Regions from separate parts of the Bacillus sp. EB V-12 genome, predicted to be linked through region 4. Evidence: riboswitches for the same ligand, from Rfam matches in the RefSeq annotation. Region 4 holds a riboswitch; each other region holds the start of a gene.

Region 1 (5,215 bases), on a different contig from region 4:
TTCCCTGGTTACAAAGGCGTAGAAGCTTCTCAACTTGTAAAAATTAAAAAGTAAAACAAAAAAGCTTTGCGAAATTCGCAAAGCTTTTTTCTATTTATTATGAGCAATTTGCTCCATATCCGGGCTACAAGTTTGCGACTGACATGACTTATTTAAAGAACATGCCGCGCATTTTCCTTTTTTACTTCTCTTTACAAAATTAACTAACGTATATGCTGCATAACCAAAAATGATAGCTCCAATTATAATATTGACCATCATCACAATACATCTCCTTCTAGAATCCGAGTAAGGATCCAACTTGGTATATAATGAGCGTTAATACATAAGCAACTACGAGTGGATAAACGACTGAGAAAATCGTCCACTTCGCTGATCCTGTTTCACGTTTAATAACAGCTACCGTCGCTAAACACGGAACATATAATAAAATAAAGAACATAAATGCATAAGCTGATAATGCTGTATAATGTGCTCCCATTACATTTCCAAGCACATCTTCTTTAACTGCATAAATAATTGCCATTGTAGAAACGACAACTTCCTTCGCTAAAAATCCTGTTAAAAGGGATGCTGCAGCTTGCCACGTTCCGAAGCCGAGTGGTGCAAATAATGGTGCGATAAATCCACCAATCATCGCTAAGTAGCTATCTCCCATATCAACGCCGAATCCTGATGGACCTGCATAGTTTAATAACCAAATAACAACCGAACCACCAAAGATGAATGTACCAGCTTTACGAACAAATCCCTTTCCTTTCTCCCACGTGCTTAGCCATAATGTTTTTGCTTGTGGCACACGGTAAGGCGGTAATTCAATTACGAAAATAGACTTTTCCGCTTTCAAAATTGTAAGAGACATAATTTTTGTAACTAATAACGCAAGAACAATCCCTGCAACATATAAAGAAAATACAACAGTCGCCTGACTATGCGGGAAAAATACGCCCGCAAATAATGCATATACAGGTAATCGTGCTGAACAAGACATAAATGGTGTTACTAAAATGGTAAGTAAACGTTCTTTTTCCTGTTCAATCGTTCTCGCAGCCATGATACCTGGAACGTTACATCCAAAACCGATAATCATCGGAATAAAAGCTTTTCCGTTTAAGCCGAAAAACTCCATAATTCTATCCATAACAACTGCAATTCGCGCCATATACCCTGAGTCTTCTAATAATGAAATAAAAAAGAATAGTGCAAAGATTTGTGGTACGAACACTAATACAGCACCAACACCGGCAATAATACCTTCTGTAACTAGTGCTTGAATAAAATCAGAAGCTCCAATACTTGTAAGTCCAGCCGTCACCCAATCCGTAAGCTGGCCACCAAAAAACTCATCTAACATATCCGATAAAGGTGTACCAATCCACGTAAACGTAACCTGAAAAATAAAAAACATAACTGCTAAAAAGATTGGAAGTCCTAAAATTTTATGTGTAATTAATCTATCAATTTTTTCTGAAAAAGGAATTTTTCCTTCTTTCTCATGCTTCATAACATTTGTTTTTAACTTTTCAATATACGCTTCACGAGTTTTGTAAATGTGCTCTTCTAACGTACAATCAAGTCTTCCTTCTAAGCGAGATCGAATGGCTATGAGTTCCTTATAAATTGGTAATGCTTTCATTTCTTTTTCTACTACTTCGTTATTGCTTAAAAATTGAAGTCCTAACCATCTCGGATGCTCGTAATTCGCTGTCTCTAAAAGAGCAATTACTTCTCCAATTCCTTCATCCATTTGTACACCATATGAAATAAGGAATGGCTTTTTCTCTTTTTTGTCATTTTCTTTAAGAGTCGTAAGCAGTTCTTCACAGCCTTTTCCACTTCTTGCAACAACAGGAACGACTGTTACACCTAATAGCTCTGATAATCGTTTTACATCAATGACAATTCCTCTTTGCTTCGCCACATCAACCATGTTTAAACCAATTGAGACTGGCTTACCAAATTCAAGTAACTGCAACGTTAAATGCATATTTCTTTCAAACTGCGAGGAATCTACGATATTTAACATATGATTAAATTCTTCTGTTAATAGAAAGTTTGTTACAACACCTTCATCACGTGAAACTGGATTTAAATCATAAACACCTGGTAAATCAATTAATGTTCCTTGTCTATCTTTTAATTTACCAACCTTTTTTTCTACTGTTACACCGCTCCAGTTTCCTACGTATTCATAAGAACCAGTAAGTGCATTAAATAATGATGTCTTCCCTGTATTCGGATTCCCTAGCAAAGCTACCTTATTCACGCTAATTCCACCTTTATCATTTTCGCGTCACAATGACGAATACTAATTAACTGTCCACGACACTCCAATGTACAAGGACCTTTGAACATCGCTTTCTGTTTCAAGCGAAGTTCGCTTCCTTCCGCAAGACCGAAAGCAGCTAGTCTACGCTTTAATAGCTGATCTAAAGACTGAATACTTTTTACTAACACTTTCTCTCCAATTTTAATATCTACTAAGCTCATAACCTTCCCCCTCAGAAGAGAATGATAATTATTTTCAAAAAAATTATACCACACCCAATTTCTCTTGTACTATACCCTTTTGCTTCATATTTATTAACATTTCGCTACAATTCTATTTCAATTATTGTCATACAGCATTTGTTTGCCATTCTCATCCATTTCGCTTACAATAAACAATAGCAAATAAAGAATCTCGTTATCACTGGGGGAGCCATGCCGCTGAGAGGGAACACTTCGTTCCGACCCTTCGAACCTGTTAGTTAATGCTAACGCAGGGATTGTGCAAACGTCCGAAATACATACCTCATTTTTATTTACGTATTTCGTATCCTCCTATGATATCTATTCTTTTTTGTACAACTTGGATTTAGGGGGAGACAACATGCGTAACACCAATTTACAAGCGATGATCGAATCTGCTATTCTTGCAGCCTTCGCCATGATTATCGATATTTTACCATTATCACTTAAACTTCCAACAGGCGGTTCTATCTCATTCGCTATGATTCCTATTTTTATTATTGCTTACCGCTGGGGCTTTAAATCAGCTTTCTTAGGCGGTTTAGTTTGGGGACTATTACAAATTGTCGTGGGAGATGCTTATATTTTAACACCTGTTCAAGCATTCATTGAGTACTTCATTGCCTTTGCTTTTATCGGATTTGCTGGCTTATTCTATCGTCCAATTCAAAAAGCACTTTTAACATCCAATGAAAATAGCTTAGAACAATCAAATTTAGGTAACCGTAAAGACAAACCTTCATCAAAACAAAATCAGGGTAAGAAAGTCCTTGCTTATATTATCCTTGCTACATTTATCGGTAGCTTTGCTCGCTATTTCTGCCACTTTATTGCCGGCATTATTTTCTGGGGACAATATGCGCCGAAAGGTCAATCAGCTGTGTTATATTCATTAATCGTAAATGGAAGTACAATGCTTGGTTCTTTTATTTTATGTACCGTTTTACTTATATTTTTATTTATCACTTCACCACGATTATTCAAAAGCATCAGTGCTTATCAAATGAATACACAAAAAAAGGGCGCTTAATGAGCGCTCTTTTTTCATATCGTAATATCAATTAAAAATACAATAAATGCGCAAAAGAAAATAAATACCATTATACTTAGCCAATTGCTATGCACGGTTCATCGACTCCTTACATAACCTCATATTCTAAACAAATTATACTGATTAAAAATAAAGATTAGGTAAAGATAATATGAAAATAAATTAAAAAAGCATAGATCATATTGTCTACGCTTTTTTCGGTAAATAGAAATAAAATAACACACCATCTTCTGTATTTCCTGCCCCATATTCAGTATCATGTAGTTCTAAAATATTCTTTGAAATGGCAAGCCCAAGTCCCGTCCCACCTTGTGAACGCTGACGAGCTGTATCCACTCGATAAAAACGATCCCAAATTTTATCTAATTGTTCTTCTTCAATGTGAGTACCTTTATTTTCAATGCACACTTTTATACGATCCTTCTCATCTATTGTAGAAATAATAATATCTTCTTTATTTGGTGTATAACGTATGGCATTCGTAATGAAATTCACGATGACTTGTTCAATCCGGCCTTGATTTGCAATCACTTCAAATGAACATATATTTTTATGAACACGAAGCTCTTTTTTCTCTATTTCCACAGATAGATGTTCACATATGTCTTCAATTACTGTATCAATATAAAACGAATCCTTTTTCATTTTATATGTACCAGATTCAAATTTAGCTAACTCAAGCATATCCAAAATTAACGTATCCATTTTGTCTACTTCTCTCTCCATTGCCTGAAAATAATACTCTTTTTTATGTTCAGCTACCCCGTCTTTTAAAATAGAAATACAGCTTTTCATAATACTTAGCGGTGTTTTTAATTCATGTGAAACACCAGAAATGAATTCTTTTCGCGTCTTTTCTAACTTTCTTTCCTTTTCAATATCTTCTTCTAACTGCCCAATATGCGAATGGAGTTTATTTGATAGAACATTAATATTTTTCGATAAATCTCCAATTTCATCTTTTGAAGTAATCGGTATTTTTTCTGTAAAATCTAATTGTGCTATTTTCTTCGTCGTATCATTTATTTTTAGTAATGGTTTTGCAATTTGTTTTGAATAATAAAACGAAGCTAAAAAAATAAGAACGACTACAAATGCAATGATATAGATGTAATAATCTTGCACCATTTGTACAGCTTCATCTACAGGCTGTAAAGAAGCCATCGCATAAATATATGTTACTGATCCATCTTTTTCTTTTATTGGTTTCATTAATAATTTATATTTTATATCATTCTTTTCATAGTCCATTGTCTTTGTTGAATACTCTATTTGATTACTCTCTTTTAGTAATACATCCGTTTGAAATTCTTTTATACTATCCAAAAACAAAGTATTTTTATAAATTGGATTTACGAGGCCTTTTACATCTGGAAACTGTACTTTTGTAACAAACCCACCTATATAAGCATCTGGTTCTTGGGCAGCTTGCTCCTGAACAGCCGGCTTCTTTTCCTTACTTACTTGTTCCTCAGCTGCTTTCTTTTTCTCCTCATCTAATTTACTCATTTTCTCCTTAAATGCTTTTTCTAACGGTTTATTAGATCCACTTAAATTCTGCTTAGATAACGAGAAAGAGAATGGAATAAAACTATCTCCTTTTTTCACTCCAGAAAAATAAATTCCTTGGCCTAGAAACTGATCTGATGATTT
Region 2 (5,215 bases), on a different contig from region 4:
ATTTAGGGGCGTTAACGGCCGCACTAATACAGGTGTCGTTATACGTCAATGAAGATGTGAAAGATAAGGCACGAGTGAAGTTGGCAGAATGGTTTGGTTCGGATATAGACACAACATTTATCGATCAGAAATTAGGTCAATAGGTGAAATCTGTCATGAGGTGACAGGACGAACGTAAGCGAGGAAGTGCATTATGCCATCAGGAAGAACGCATACGAAAATAAACTTAATATCCCTTCCGGTTGTTTTGTTTTTGCTCTTTTCGTATGGATTAACAAATTTTGATTTTTTATTAACTTTTGCAATTGGTTTTTTAGTAGGTACTTCATTTTTAACACCAGATTTAGATACGTACAGTAATGCTTATAACAAATGGGGTTTCTTACGTATATTTTGGTATCCTTATAAGAAAGTAATGCCACATCGATCTTTCTTTACGCATACGATTATACTTGGTGATGTGATTCGTATTGCGTACATGTTAATTGTCTTTTCTCCATTTTTATTACTATTAAATGTAATCGCATTGGATGGTAATTTAATAGAAATTGCGCAGAAACATGAGGTTGAAATTGTAACATTCTTAATGGGAATTGTTGTGGCAAGTACGCTCCACATTATAGCGGATAAAGTGAATACACGCCGAAAGAAAATGATGAGAAAAAAGAAGAAACGCAGAAGATAAAGTGAACGAATTAGGAAAAGGGCCCCTTACAATTTGCAAGGGGCCCTTTTTAAACAAACATTTGTTTAAAATTAAGCTTTCAGCACTTTAATTCCTTTTACAATGTTCCAGATGAAGTAGTATAAGCTGATGATTCCGCAAATAGCTAAGACAATCATTGATCCAATTCCAAGTGTTACATCTGGTTGATCAGATCCAAGACCCATAATTCCTAAAATAGTTACGCCAATGAATGTAGCGATACTTGGAATGATGTGTGTCCATAGAGCACGTTTTGCATGTGGTTTTGTTTCAGCGTCTCCTACAATCCAAACGATAATAGGGAATAAGATAGGGGCAAATAGTACACTAAAGTATGATAACGCAGCTAATATTTTATTTCCGTTCATATATATCACCTCATAAATAATTTCTGTTGTTATACTATTATTATGCAATAATTTTGGCAAACTTCCTATCGATGAACATTACAAGAACGTGACGATTTTGTAAGATTTTCTGTTAAATAATAAAATTTTCAAAAAAATCTTTTTTAATAGAAATTGTTATGGTACAGTATAAATGAAAGTTGTTGAAAACGTTTTCTTAAACGTTTTTTTATTTTAGACTTAAAGGTATGATGACCTGATAGTCTATTGATGGGGTTATTCTATTCAAAAGGGGATTCTTTAGGGGGAGAGAACAATGAACACATGGACACAAGTTTATGATCCATTCGGAAACATTTGGATTTCGGCAGCGGTCGCACTTATTCCGATTATCTTTTTTTTCTTAGCTTTAGCAGTTTTCCGCATGAAAGGGTATGTGGCAGGATTTATTACAGTTGTACTTACAGTTTTAGTAGCGTTATTCGCTTATAAAATGCCGTTCACGATGGCAATGGCAGCGACCGGATATGGTTTCTTATACGGATTATGGCCAATTGCTTGGATTATCATTATGTCGGTATTTTTATATAAAATTTCTGTGAAAACAGGTCAATTCGATGTGATTCGTGCATCGGTATTATCGATTACGAACGATCATCGTCTACTCGTTATTTTAATTGGATTTTCATTTGGAGCATTTTTAGAAGGAGCGGCAGGATTTGGGGCACCAGTAGCGATTACAGCAGCACTTCTTGCGGGGCTTGGGTTAAATCCTTTATACGCAGCAGGTCTTTGTTTGATTGCAAATACTGCACCAGTGGCGTTCGGAGCGATGGGAATTCCGATTACAGTTGCTGGACAAGTAACAGGTATTGATCCACATAAAATTGGACAAATGGCTGGGCATCAATTACCGTTCCTATCATTATTTGTGCCATTCTTTATCGTATTTTTAATGGATGGATTTAAGGGGATACGACAAACGTGGCCTGCGTTATTTGTAGCGGGTAGTTCATTTGCGATTACGCAGTTCATTACAGCGACATTTTTAGGACCAGAACTTCCGGATATTACATCGGCACTTGTAAGTTTAATTAGTTTAGCGCTGTTCTTAAAAGTTTGGCAGCCGAAAGAAATATATCAATCTGGGCAAGCAAATAGTGAAGTAGCAGCAACAACGACAGCGGCATCGATGCCGAAATTAACGTTTGGAAAAGTAGTGAAGGCATGGTCCCCATTTATCGTATTAACGGTTATGGTAGTCATTTGGAGCCAAAGTTTCTTTAAGGCATTATTCACTCCAGGAGGGGCTTTAGAAAGTCTTGTATTTAAGTTTGAAATTCCAGGTCTGCATAATCTAGTAATGAAAGCAGAGCCAATTGTAAATAAACCAACGCCTTACGAGGCAATTTTGAAGTTTGATGTATTATCGGCAACCGGAACAGCGATTTTAATTGCGTGTATCATTTCCATGTTTATTTTGAAAATGAATGTAAAAGATGCAGTAGTGACATTTAAAGAAACGTTAAGCGAATTAAAAATGCCAATTCTATCTATCGGATTCGTACTAGGGTTTGCATTTATCGCAAACTATTCTGGTCTATCTTCCACGTTAGCGTTAGCATTAGCCGGAACTGGCGGCCTATTCCCGTTCTTCTCACCATTCTTAGGCTGGATTGGCGTATTCCTAACAGGGTCTGATACGTCTGCGAATGCACTGTTCTCAAATTTACAAGCCATTACAGCGCAGCAAGTCGGCGTATCTGAAGTGCTTCTCGTTGCAGCAAATACAACAGGCGGTGTAACAGGTAAAATGATTTCCCCGCAGTCGATTGCGATCGCTTGTGCAGCGGTTGGTCTTGCTGGAAAAGAATCGGATTTGTTCCGTTTTACAGTGAAGCATAGCTTATTCTTCGTAATTATTGTTGGTATTATGACGTATGTGCAGGCGTATTATTTAACGTGGATGATTCCATAAAGAGAAAAAGAAATAAACTTTGAATTTTTCAGATTATGGTGTATGATGGGAAAGTATTGAAAATTAAATCAGTGATAAACTAGGGGTGCCTAACGTATGCGTAGGCTGAGAGAGAAGCGCGTGATCTTCTTAACCCTTTGGACCTGATCTGGCTCGTACCAGCGTAGGGAAGTTAACGGCTTTACATAATGATGTCTTTATGAGCCAGGTCCTTATTTTTTTATGGACCTGGCTCTTTTTATTTTGGCATGCGCTGGCCATATCTCGTCCTTGTCACGAACAGGGGGGCAATAAAATTTATGAAACAATCTGTTTCAGCTGAGCAAATTGAATTGAAATCGAGTTTACCAGGGAGTAAGAAAGTATATGTGGATGGACCACGAGAAGGCATGAAAGTACCGATGCGTGAGATTGAACAAAGCGAAACAAATGGCGTTCCAAATCCGCCAATTCGTGTGTATGATACGAGCGGCCCTTATACGGATCCTGAGTATAAAGTGGAGTTAGAAAAGGGGATTCCAACGCCGCGCCATTCTTGGATTATGGGGCGTGGTGATGTAGAAGCATACGAAGGGCGTGAAGTGAAACCAGAGGATGACGGTGTGAAAGTGGCTTCGAAACATACACCTGTTTTCCCGCAAATGGATCGCCAGCCACTTAGAGCAAAGCAAGGTGCAAACGTTACGCAAATGCACTATGCACGTAATGGCATTATTACTTCTGAGATGGAATATGTTGCGATTCGTGAAGGGGTAGAGCCGGAGTTTGTTCGTAAGGAAATCGCAGAAGGCCGCGCTATTTTACCAGCGAATATTAATCATCCAGAAGCTGAACCGATGATCATCGGGCGTAACTTCCATGTGAAGGTAAACGCGAATATCGGAAACTCAGCTGTATCTTCTTCGATTGCAGAAGAAGTAGAGAAGATGACGTGGGCTACTCGCTGGGGTGCAGATACGATTATGGATTTATCTACAGGTAAAAATATTCATACGACGCGTGAGTGGATTATTCGTAACGCGCCTGTACCAGTTGGAACTGTACCGATTTATCAAGCGCTGGAAAAAGTAAACGGAATTGCAGAAGATTTAACGTGGGAAGTATATCGTGATACGTTAATTGAGCAGGCGGAGCAAGGCGTTGATTACTTTACAATTCACGCTGGTGTATTGCTTCGTTACATTCCAATCACGGCAAAGCGTACGACAGGTATCGTTTCGCGCGGTGGTTCGATTATGGCGCAGTGGTGTCTATTCCATCATAAAGAAAACTTCCTATATACTCACTTTGAAGAGATTTGTGAAATTATGAAGCAGTACGATGTTTCGTTCTCTCTTGGAGATGGATTACGTCCAGGGTCTATTGCAGATGCAAATGACGAAGCACAGTTTTCTGAGCTTGAAACACTTGGCGAATTAACCAAAATTGCTTGGAAACATGATGTGCAAGTTATGATTGAAGGACCTGGACACGTACCGATGCACTTAATTAAAGAGAATATGGAGAAAGAGCTTGATATTTGTCAGGGCGCGCCGTTTTACACACTTGGGCCGCTAACGACAGATATTGCACCAGGTTATGACCATATTACATCTGCAATTGGAGCTGCTATGATTGGCTGGTTTGGAACAGCGATGCTTTGTTATGTAACGCCGAAAGAACATTTAGGTTTGCCAAACAAAGATGATGTACGCACGGGTGTTATTACGTATAAAATTGCAGCGCATGCGGCTGATCTTGCGAAAGGACATAAAACGGCTCATCAGCGTGATGATGCACTTTCAAAAGCACGCTTCGAATTCCGTTGGCGCGATCAATTTAATTTATCTTTAGATCCTGAACGTGCGATGGAATATCATGATGAAACGTTGCCTGCAGAAGGGGCAAAGACAGCTCACTTCTGTTCAATGTGTGGACCGAAGTTTTGTAGTATGAGAATTTCGCATGATATTCGTGAGTATGCAAAAGAAAATGATTTAGAAACGACAGAAGCAATTGAAAAAGGAATGAAAGAGAAAGCAGAAGAATTTAAAGAAGCTGGTAGTCATTTATATCAATAATATGTTACACCTCTTTACTTGATTGATCACACTGTAGTACCTAACTTTATTATAGAAGAAGCCCCATTTGCTAAGACGGTAGCAAATGGGGCTTCTGTTGTTTATAAGGCAAAGAAGAGATGTA
Region 3 (5,215 bases), on a different contig from region 4:
GGCGCTTCGCTTCAATACCATCCCAACCGTAATAAATCCATTCGAAATCTGCATCACGACCGATTGATTTAAAGAAATCTGTTTGTCCTAAGATGATTTTTTCAACTTTATTAAAATCAGCTTGATGTTTATCCATAATCGTCTTTAATGTCGCTTCTTCCGCTGGTCCTCCCCAGCCGCCGTAACGTTTACCTTCAAAATCTTTCGGTGACGTCATATTATCTTTCTTAAGCGATGCAAACGCTGAAGTGTTATGCTGAATAATCGCTCCTACAGATACAACAGGAATTCCTTCCACACGAGCTAACGTTACATTTTCTTGTGCGCTTATTGCGAAGTCTGCTTTTCCTGATGCTATCATTTGCTCTGCTGTTACATTGTCACCTGGTTGAATAATTTCTACATCTAATCCTTGCTTTTTGTAATAATCTTTCGTTTGCGCTACATACAAGCCAGTATGATTCGTATTTGGAAACCAATCTAATACTACTTTTACTTTTTGATCTTTACTTGCACTTTCTTCTTTCTTCGCCGGATTACATCCAGCCACACCTACCGCTACTAAGGCAGCTAACATAACTTTCAAACCTTTTTTCATTTTCTGCCGTCCTTTCTATATATCCATGGTGCTGTTATTCTTGCCATAAACTCTACGATAAAATACAGGCATAATGTCACCATAACGATGATTGCTGCAACACCAAATACTCGGGCAGTCAAAAAGGATTTTGTAGCCCTCGTAAGCATAACGCCTAATCCTTCACTTGCACCGAGCCATTCTCCGATAATTGCCCCCATTACGCTATATGTAACTGCAATTTTTAAACCTGAGAAAAAGTATGGAAGCACTGCTGGAAATTTTACTTTCTGGTAAACTTGCCATTTTGTCGCCTTCATTGTTTGTAACAGTTTCAACATGTTTTTATCTACTGTTTGAAAACCTTCTAAAATACTAAGCGCAATTGGGAAGAAACAAACGAGTATTACGACCATTACTTTCGGCAACATCCCATATCCAAACCAAATAATAAATAGCGGTGCAAGTACAACAATTGGAATTGTTTGCGAAATAACGAGCAATGGATTTATTAAAATACGAAATAACGGTATAACGTCCATAATAATTGCGATGCTCGTCCCCAATAAAATTGCAAAGAATAGTCCAATTATAACTTCCTGCAGTGTTTGCATCGTATTTGGTAATAGTAAATCTTTCATCCCAATTAATTCTTGAACAATGGCAGAAGGCTTTGGTAAAATCCACGGTTCGATTTTAAATAATGAAACAGATCCTTCCCATATCGCAATGAGAAGGATAAGCCAAATAGTTGTAATAAGTTTAGATTGCTTCTGGTTTTGCATATTCATCACGGTACTTCCAAACCTTTTCATCTATCGTTACACCAGTGCTTGGACGATAATGGATTTTAATAGAAGTAATCACTTCTTCTGCTCCAGCATCGACGCAAGCTTGTTGCGCACGTTTAACGACATCAAGAAGTACATCTAATTCTCCTTCCAAAGTTGTTTCCATTGCTCCTACTTCATAACGAACTCCCGATTGTTGCACAACTTCAATTGCTTTATCGACAACAGAATATACATCTTTCGTTTTTGCTTGTGGTACTACTGAAAATGACATTGTAACTTGTTGTGACATAATAAAATCCCCCTTATAAAAATAAATTTCAAAAATAAGAAAAGGCTTTCCTACTGCGTAGGAAAGCCTTGTATGCAAGTTATTACAGAATAACATATGCTACATCACTTTAAGTAACTCCCTACGCTGGCATTATCCAGATCAGGTTGAGGGTCGATGTTTACTTACATCCTCTCAGCCAATTGGCTCCCCGGTCCTTAATTCGTTTTCATTGTAGCATGATTTATTTTATTGAACAAACAAAAGCATGCATAATCATTTCATTATTTTTGGAAAATAACCAACTTTTTCACCATGAGCTAATAACTGCTGAATAAATTCTTTATTAATTGCTGGTACTATCAATTCTTTTTTCTTAATCCATTTATTCGTTCTACGCGTACCCATTACAATTTCAGATTGCTGCGCTCCATCTCCTGCAACTTGAGAAGCAATTAACTCTGCTATTACTTCATTTCCCTTCGCTAATGCAAGTCCGGTATTTACATATTCTGAAAGTGGAACCATTTCAAGATTGTATCCACACTCTCCAATTAGCTGTATAAATTGTTCAAACTCAATTTGATGTGGATGACAAATATGTAACGTCTCTCCTATAATTTGCGCATCTTGCAAATACGATACAATTGATTTACTAGCAAAATCAATTGGTGTGAAATCAACTTTCCACTTCACATTTGGTGCTTTCCCAATTAATAGCATTGTTTTAATAAGACGATAAAATGCGTTTCCTTCAATATTTTGTTGGAACGAACCTGTTTCTGAATGACATGCTAAATTACCTGCACGATAAATATTTCCGCGCAAACCATTTTTCATTGCTTCACGAACAATGTTTTCCGCTTGTAGTTTACTATTTGAATATACATTCTCTAAGTCTACACTGTAATTAAAATCACCAGTTTTCATGTATGTATCCCATTGATCTACCGCTAATTCTAACGGGATACCAATTGTAGAAATAAAATGGAATGTAGCACCTTTCTCCGCTAATGCTAGCATACGGCTAGTTCCTTGGACATTTATATTTTCAAATTGTTTTACATCCCCAAAATGTCTTACATCTGCACCGCAATGAATTATCGTATCCATCTTAGAACTGATGAACATAAATTCTTCTTCGCTCATCCCAAGATACTCTTCTCCCAGATCACCAGCTACGGCCTGTATACGCTGTAACCATTCTTCACATACATCATTAAAGTAGCCTGTTAATGTATCTATAATTCTTTGCTGCACATCTTTAGTTGGTCTTACTAAACAATAAATAGTAGCAGCTGTATCTCTCAACAATTCATATAATATGTGTGATCCTAAATAACCAGTAGCTCCTGTTAAAAAGACATTTGAAATCTGGTTTTCTTCCAAAACGTTTGCATACGTGATAGTATCTGGTTCGTGAATCACTTTATATTCACGAAATACTTCTTCTTTCTCTACTTTTACTTCTCGCTCAATTCGAGCTAATCCATATATCGTTCTTTCTTTAAAGAAATCTTGAATTGTTAAATGTGAGAAATCTTCTTTTAACAATGTTAAGACTCGTAATACTTTTAATGAATGTCCACCAATTGTAAAGAAATCATCATGCACTCCAACTTTTGAAATTCCTAATACTTCCGCCCAGGCGTTCGCTATTTGTTTTTCTGCTTTATTAGAAGGTGCAACATATTCTTGTAGACGAACCGGTTCATACTTTTCTTCTAACTGAGCTAACTTCTTAACATCAATCTTTTTATTAGGTGTAAGTGGTAATTCATTAATATAAATTAGTTTAGATGGCACCATATAATCTGGTAATTGCTCTTGTAACTGATAAACTAATTCTGGTATTTCTTTTTTATTTAAAGTTGTATAGAACGCGATTAAATATTGGCTACCTTCCTTACTCTTCTTAGCAAAAACAGCATTTTCTTTTATATTATGATTTTGAGAAATTTTACTTTGGATTTCGCCTAGTTCAATACGATGTCCTCTAATTTTTACTTGATCATCTTTCCGATGTAAAAACTCTATATTTCCATCCTCTAGCAACTTAACGATATCACCTGTTTTATATATATTAACTATAGGATTAAAGGGGTTCGGAATAAAAGCTTCAATTGTTTTATTAGGCTTATTAAAATACCCTTTTGCTAATCCCACTGAATCTATATATAATTCACCAGGTACACCAATTGGACAAAGATTCATATTCTCATCCAAAATCATAACTTGATAATTAGCACATGGTTTACCAATGGGAATACTCGCAACATCCTCATTTAACCGACTAGGTATTTTATAGGTTGTCGTCACTACAGTACATTCTGTCGGTCCGTATACATTATGAATTTCAACATTTGTACCTATTCTTTCTCTCCACAATTTAATAACCTCTACAGGCAACATTTCACCGCCAATCGCAATTCTTTTTAGGGAAGCTAGCTTATATATATCTTCTTCTGCCAAATAAGTTGCTACTTGTCGAACAAAAATTGTTGCTAATGCCAAGATTGAAGTTGCTTTCACTTTATAGATTGCATTTGCAAATGCTTCTACAGACAATCGCTCTTCCTCTAATAGTACATATAAGTTTCCTCCACAGAATAAAGAAGCAAATGACTCCCATACAGAAGCATCGAAACTAAAGGAAGGAAATTGGGCAAATACATCCTCTTCTGTCAATTCATATTGCTTTTTCATCCAAGTATACAGATTAACAACGCCTCTATGTGCTAACATTGTTCCCTTTGGATTCCCTGTTGAACCAGATGTATAAATCATATAAGCTACATCATCACAATGAATAGACAACTTTACATCTGTATCTTCATAAGTTTCACTATCATACATTGAAACTGTTTGAACCCCATCACATGTTATAGGCGTCTCTTTCATCAATATAACTTTCGCTTGGCTATCTTGAATAATGTACTGTATTCTACTTTCCGGATAATCTGGATCAATCGGAACATACGCTGCACCAGCTTTTAATATAGCTACCATACTTACTACTGTGTCTATGCTACGTTTCATAAATATTCCAACATAGTCTCCTAACTGGACGCCGTTTTTAATTAACATACGAGCTATTTGATTACTTTTTTTATTTAGCTCCTCATAAGTTAAAGTACCTTCCCTTGAAGATAAAGCTATACGATTTGGAAATTGAGTAACAGTATTATAGAACATATCGACGATACTTTTCTCAGGATATACTGCTGTCGTATCATTCACTTGACTATAAAGTGCCATCTCGGCCTCTGTAATAATATTAAAATCATTTATATGATTATTCTTATTTTGTGATTTATTAATTAAAACACCTTGTATTTGTTGTGCATAACGAGTAATCGTTGTCTCTTTCCAATTAACACTATTAAATATTATTTCTACACTTTGCATATTTTTACTAAATACAAATTGTAATGTATTCGTGTCTTGTAGCTCATAATATGTTTCACCAATAATAATAGGTGACATTTCATATAACGTATTACCGTTTTGAAACTCTTCTATTTCTTCCTCATTCATTTCTTTAATTTGCTCCAGTTGCTCTTCAATTTGTAAATT
Region 4 (5,215 bases):
GAACATCTAGCAAAATGGTTTTCCAAATTTCTGGAATTATCCATTTAATATCTGCTGCTGTTTCAAGATATGTTTGGAAATAGCTGATTGTAAAATTAATTATCCCTAAAAATACAAATAACGATAAACCAAATCGAATTAATTTCTTATTTGTAAACATATAACACCTCTCAAAATTCATTGGATATTCCTGCTTTTGCTTCTTTATATTTCCATATCTCTATATCTGATTTTAACACATAAAGAGCTCAAAAAAAATACGATATGCATATTTGCATATCGTATTAACAACACTCCATGATAATTTAGAAATTCCTGCAAAGAAAAAACAACTCCGTTACAGCTAACAGCTCGGGTTTCTTTTCTTATTTAACTTCATACCACCAACATTTACGTTCTTTGATTGTAAAATAAATGTGACAGAAGTTTATCCAGTTAATGCGTAGACAAGTAAATGAGCTAAATTATCGATATTCTATTTCGCCATATCCGTAGCACTAATGACTTTACGCAAATTTGACAAGAAAAAATATATAGATAGGTATGATCCATACCTATCTATAACATTACTTCTATTCTTTATCCAATTACGTCTTTTACGTCTGTATCCACTGGCCACTTTTCTAATGTATAAGCCATTTCCCAAAATGAATATTCATATTGACTGCTAATAATAAAATGCTGTTTCATACGTTTGCGGTCTGCCTCTGTTACTTTTTCAGCGATAGTATCTAAACGTGTAATTTGCTCTTCAACTAGCGTACGGAACCAATCAGATCCATAAGCAAAAATCCATTCGTCATAAATTTGCTCTTCCGGCTGGCACTCTTTTAAGCGTTCGCCAATTTCATAATACAACCAATAGCAAGGTAAAATTGCTGCAATGATATCGCCTAAATGTCCTTCGTACGCAGCACGATACATATGTGAAGTATATGCGTATGCAGTTGGAGCAGGGATAAAATTATCTTTTTCTTCTTTTGTTATCCCTAATTTCTTCGCAAAATTCTCATGTAATGATAATTCCGCCTCATATGTATTTTGGGCATGGTGTGCCATACGAGCTGTCGTTTCTAATTCAAGAGCTTTTGCAGCTCCTAATGTTTGTACTCTAGCAAAATGACTCAAATAATATGAATCTTGAAGCACATAATAGCGAAAACTAGCTAAATCTAACGTTCCTTCACCAAGTTTTTTTACAAAAGGATGGTTAAAACTCGCTTCCCAAATTGAATCTACTTCTTTACGTAATGATTGTGAAAAAGTCATTTAAATCCCTCCAATAATGTATAAAATATAAGTATTTATCCACAATTATTAAAGCTGTAAAATAAAAAAACTTTCTTTACAGGCGTAAAGAAAGTGAAATCGACAGTATTTATTTACTCATTAAATAGCAACGTCTTTCCCACTTCCCTACGCTGGCATTAACCAGATCAGGTACTAAGAGTCTCAAAATCACATTTGATCTCAGCCTATAAGAGGCCCCCCTAGTGGATAAATATTTTGTTTTTATAATGTATTCATCATAGCATACTTCGTGAAACTGTCAAAAAAATTCGTTATATAATTCCCTTAAAACCCTTCTTCTTTTCTAACTTTTAATGATGTTTCAATAATCATATCTAATAGTTTGCTATAACTAATCCCCGCTGCTTCTGCACTTTTTGGCAATAAACTTGATTGTGTCATCCCTGGTAATGTATTAATTTCCATTACATATGGAATTCCGTCCTTCACCATCATATCAACTCTTGCATAAACACTACATTTTAATGCTTTATAACAAGCAAGTGACGCTTTATTTACACGTTCCTTAATTTCTGCTGGAAGTTCGATAACTTCCTCAACTGTACTAGTATCATCATATTTTGCATTGTAGTCAAAGAACTCGGCTGCATGTCGAATTGAAACTATAGGTAACTGTTTTCCATTCAGAATTGAACATGTAATTTCATCACCTTTTATATACTTCTCAATTACTACTTCAGAATCCCATTCGAATACAGTTTCTAGCATTGAGATCAATTCATTTTTATTATAAACGATTTTCACTCCGACACTCGATCCGCCAGAGTTTGGTTTTACTACTAATGGAAATCCTAACTTATCTAACTCATCAAGATTTAGATCCTCCATTTTTGTAAGTTCAATCCAATCTGGTGTTTCTACACCTTCATAACGTAAAATCTTTTTCGAAATATTTTTATCCATACATATACTGCTAGATAACATATTACTTCCGCTATAAGGAATCCCTAAACTCTCCAGTGTTCCTTGAACTGTCCCATCTTCTCCGTATTTTCCGTGTAATGCGAGCAACGCAAAGTCAATGTCTTTCGCTTTTTCAATTAAATCCACTTTTTCATTTAATGTAATTGGAACTATTTCATACTTATTTTTATCTAAATGAGCAATCATTTCATTCCCCGTCATAATTGAAACTTGTTTTTCAGACGATACCCCGCCCATAATAACACCGATTTTCATTTTCTCAACTCCAAATTTCATTTTTTAATGTATCACCAATTATTTTAATTCCCCGAACTATTTCTTCTTCTTTCAAGCGCGAAAACCCTAATCGGAAAGTGTTCGCTCCTTCTCCATCAGAGTAAAAAACATCTCCAGGTGAAAACGTAACGCCTTTCTCATAACACTTTTGTAAAAGTGTGCGGGCATTCATATGCTCTTCTAGCTCTATAAATAAATGCAGTCCACCATCTCCAGTCATTCTTTTAAAAGGAATGTACTGGTTACATGCCCCGACAGCTAACTCATATTTTTTCTTATAAACAGATCTTGCCTTTTTTAAATATTTCTCAAAATATCCCTCATGTAAATATTGAAACAGAACAGCTTGATCTAACGTAGATGTGTGGATCGTTCTTGCTCTTTTTACGCTTTCTAAATAATGAATCAGCTCTTTATCTGCAATAATCCAGCCTACACGTAAACCAGGGAAAAGTACCTTTGAAAAGCTACTAATATAAATCACATTATTGCCAGCTCCAGCAAAAGTTAATAATGGAGCTAAATGTGAACCTGAATAACGTAATTCTTCATTAAATCCGTCCTCTATAATAGGAACCTTGTATTTTGAGAATAACCTCATCAATTCCGTTCTTTTCTCTGAACTCGTAACAATACCGGTTGGATTATGATAAGAAGGAATTAAATAAGCAAAATCAAAATCTTTTTCACGCAAACTTTTTTCAACTTCATTCGTATCAATACCATCCTCATGCATATCAATCCCATGAACTTCAAGTCCATGTAAACGGAAAAGCTTAAGTGCAGCGTGGTGAGTTGGATTCTCACAAATGACACGACCGGATTTTTTTGATAAAGAAGAGAGTACAATATCCAATCCTTCTGTAAATCCATTTGTAATTAGAATATCTTTATTGGAAATGTCTACACCTTTCATTTCCATGTAATGAAGTAAATAATTCATTAACGGTCTATATCCCTTTGCATATCCGTAGTTCAATACGATGTCTCCTTCAATGGACATACGAGTAAGAAAAGCTCTTTTGAAATTTTCAACATCAAATAGCTTCTCATCCGGGGCTATACTATTAAAAACAATCATTCCCTTTTCCCAACGAACACCATGTTTCATTAAATCTAATTCATCCGCTAATGCGGTCACTGTATTAAGTTTCTTTTTCCAATCTATTTCAACAGACGAAGTGTTAGATATATCCACCTTCGCAACAAAGTTCCCTTTTCCTTTAACTGCATAAATGAGTCCTTCTTGCTCTAAATCTGCATAAGCAGCGAGTACAGTGTTTCTACTCACACTTAATAATTCACTTAGTTCCCTTGTTGATGGGATTTTTTGATCCCCGAGCAAATGCCCTTTCATAATCATCTTCTTCAAATAATCTTTCAACTGAATATAAACGGGACGTTCTTTAACAACTTTAAAATCCTTAAACAATTTCTTACCCCCTGCAATCATTTTTGCATATTTATTTCATTCTCAAAAGGTCCACGGCATATGTATTTTTTATAAAGGGCGGTACGGTCTTACAAATCTTTTCGATATAAGTTTATTACATCTTTTAAAGCTGCAGCTGCAGCGCCTCGTGGATTAGAAGCCCCACCAATTGTAGTAACTTGTCCCATCGTATCTGTAAAGAATGTAATTCCTTTTTCGGTCCCATTTACATTTGCTAACGGATGATCTTTTTCTATTTCGCACGGTTCAACACTTAAATTCACATTGCCACCCTCATCCTTATATATTGATGCTATTAATTTAATAATTTTATGTTGTTTCTTAGCATTTTGTATTTGCTGTTTTGTAACGTGCTCGATTCCTTTTATATGTATATCAGTAAGTGTTTTCTCTGTTTCCATTAAGCTGTTAGTCAAAAGTAACAATTTACACGCACTATCTGAACCACTTATATCTAATATAGGGTTTGTCTCAGCAATCCCTTTATTTTGTGCTTCTTTCAGCGCTTCTTCAAATGTCATATCTTCCTCATACATTTTCGTAAGAATATAATTAGTTGTTCCATTTAATATTCCTTCTATTTTATCAATACTGCAACCGGCTAAACTAAATTGTCCAATATCTAGTGTCGGTAGTGCAGCGGCTGTTGCACCGCTATATCGAATTCGTACATTTGCGCCTCTTGCTGCTTCATTTATTTCTCTCCAGTTTGTAACGAGCGCACCTTTAGAAATTGCTACTATATCCATCTGTTTCTCAATCGCTTGTTTCATATATTGTTTCCCTGGATTTCCATCTTTAAGATTTGTAACCGTTGATTCTACCAATACAGTACCACTTATGCTAGTTGTTGCACGTTCCTTCGGATGATACTCTAAATATTTTTCAATTGCAGCGGTACCGCCACCATACATCAATAAATGATGAAGAGATAAGCCTTCTTCATTATGTATTGCAATATTTCTCCCTAATACGCCACTTACAACTAATTGAATCCCATATGTTTCATATATATATGAATATTTTTCATTTAATAATTTTATAAACTCTCTGCCTACTGTTCCGTATCCTGATAATACAACTTGAATTTTCATAATATCCCCCCATATTTTTCTACCAAATCCCTCTTTCAATATAATATAAAGCGCTCTCGAATTCCATCGAGAGCGCTTTATTATTACCTATTTCGGTAAACGTGATAGCTTTTCAGCAATTGTTCTATAAAACTCTTGAATGCTAGAAAAACCTAAC

What was found. A riboswitch is a leader RNA that binds a small molecule or an ion and turns the genes downstream of it on or off. The one in region 4 is predicted to bind thiamine pyrophosphate.
Region 1: linked by a shared signal. The riboswitch ahead of thiT (energy-coupled thiamine transporter ThiT) and the one ahead of tenA (thiaminase II) in region 4 are both predicted to bind thiamine pyrophosphate.
Region 2: linked by a shared signal. The riboswitch ahead of thiC (phosphomethylpyrimidine synthase ThiC) and the one ahead of tenA (thiaminase II) in region 4 are both predicted to bind thiamine pyrophosphate.
Region 3: linked by a shared signal. The riboswitch ahead of ACZDYH_RS22335 (MTH1187 family thiamine-binding protein) and the one ahead of tenA (thiaminase II) in region 4 are both predicted to bind thiamine pyrophosphate.

The regions. Positions count from the first base shown of each region.
Region 1 is NZ_JBUXJL010000011.1:62,395-67,609, reverse strand. Features, by position in the region: gene ACZDYH_RS25170 (lipoprotein BA_5634 family protein) at 1-54, shown strand, start outside; gene ACZDYH_RS25165 (FeoB-associated Cys-rich membrane protein) at 91-261, opposite strand; gene feoB (ferrous iron transport protein B) at 278-2,266, opposite strand; gene ACZDYH_RS25155 (FeoA family protein) at 2,263-2,490, opposite strand; TPP riboswitch at 2,685-2,786, shown strand; gene thiT (energy-coupled thiamine transporter ThiT) at 2,873-3,541, shown strand; gene ACZDYH_RS25145 (sensor histidine kinase) at 3,749-5,215, opposite strand, start outside.
Region 2 is NZ_JBUXJL010000007.1:14,041-19,255, reverse strand. Features, by position in the region: gene ACZDYH_RS20470 (YkvA family protein) at 1-143, shown strand, start outside; gene ACZDYH_RS20465 (metal-binding protein) at 194-685, shown strand; gene ACZDYH_RS20460 (magnetosome magnetite crystal formation protein family) at 757-1,074, opposite strand; gene lldP (L-lactate permease) at 1,370-3,031, shown strand; TPP riboswitch at 3,103-3,218, shown strand; gene thiC (phosphomethylpyrimidine synthase ThiC) at 3,331-5,091, shown strand; gene ACZDYH_RS20445 (arsenic transporter) at 5,193-5,215, opposite strand, start outside.
Region 3 is NZ_JBUXJL010000008.1:112,424-117,638, reverse strand. Features, by position in the region: gene ACZDYH_RS22345 (ABC transporter substrate-binding protein) at 1-598, opposite strand, end outside; gene ACZDYH_RS22340 (ABC transporter permease) at 595-1,368, opposite strand; gene ACZDYH_RS22335 (MTH1187 family thiamine-binding protein) at 1,340-1,660, opposite strand; TPP riboswitch at 1,762-1,863, opposite strand; gene ACZDYH_RS22330 (non-ribosomal peptide synthetase family protein) at 1,916-5,215, opposite strand, start outside.
Region 4 is NZ_JBUXJL010000009.1:105,250-110,464, forward strand. Features, by position in the region: gene ACZDYH_RS23415 (DUF3937 family protein) at 1-181, opposite strand, end outside; gene tenA (thiaminase II) at 580-1,269, opposite strand; TPP riboswitch at 1,397-1,502, opposite strand; gene ACZDYH_RS23425 (D-alanine--D-alanine ligase) at 1,576-2,490, opposite strand; gene pdxR (MocR-like pyridoxine biosynthesis transcription factor PdxR) at 2,495-3,943, opposite strand; gene ACZDYH_RS23435 (homoserine dehydrogenase) at 4,033-5,058, opposite strand; gene ACZDYH_RS23440 (esterase/lipase family protein) at 5,146-5,215, opposite strand, start outside.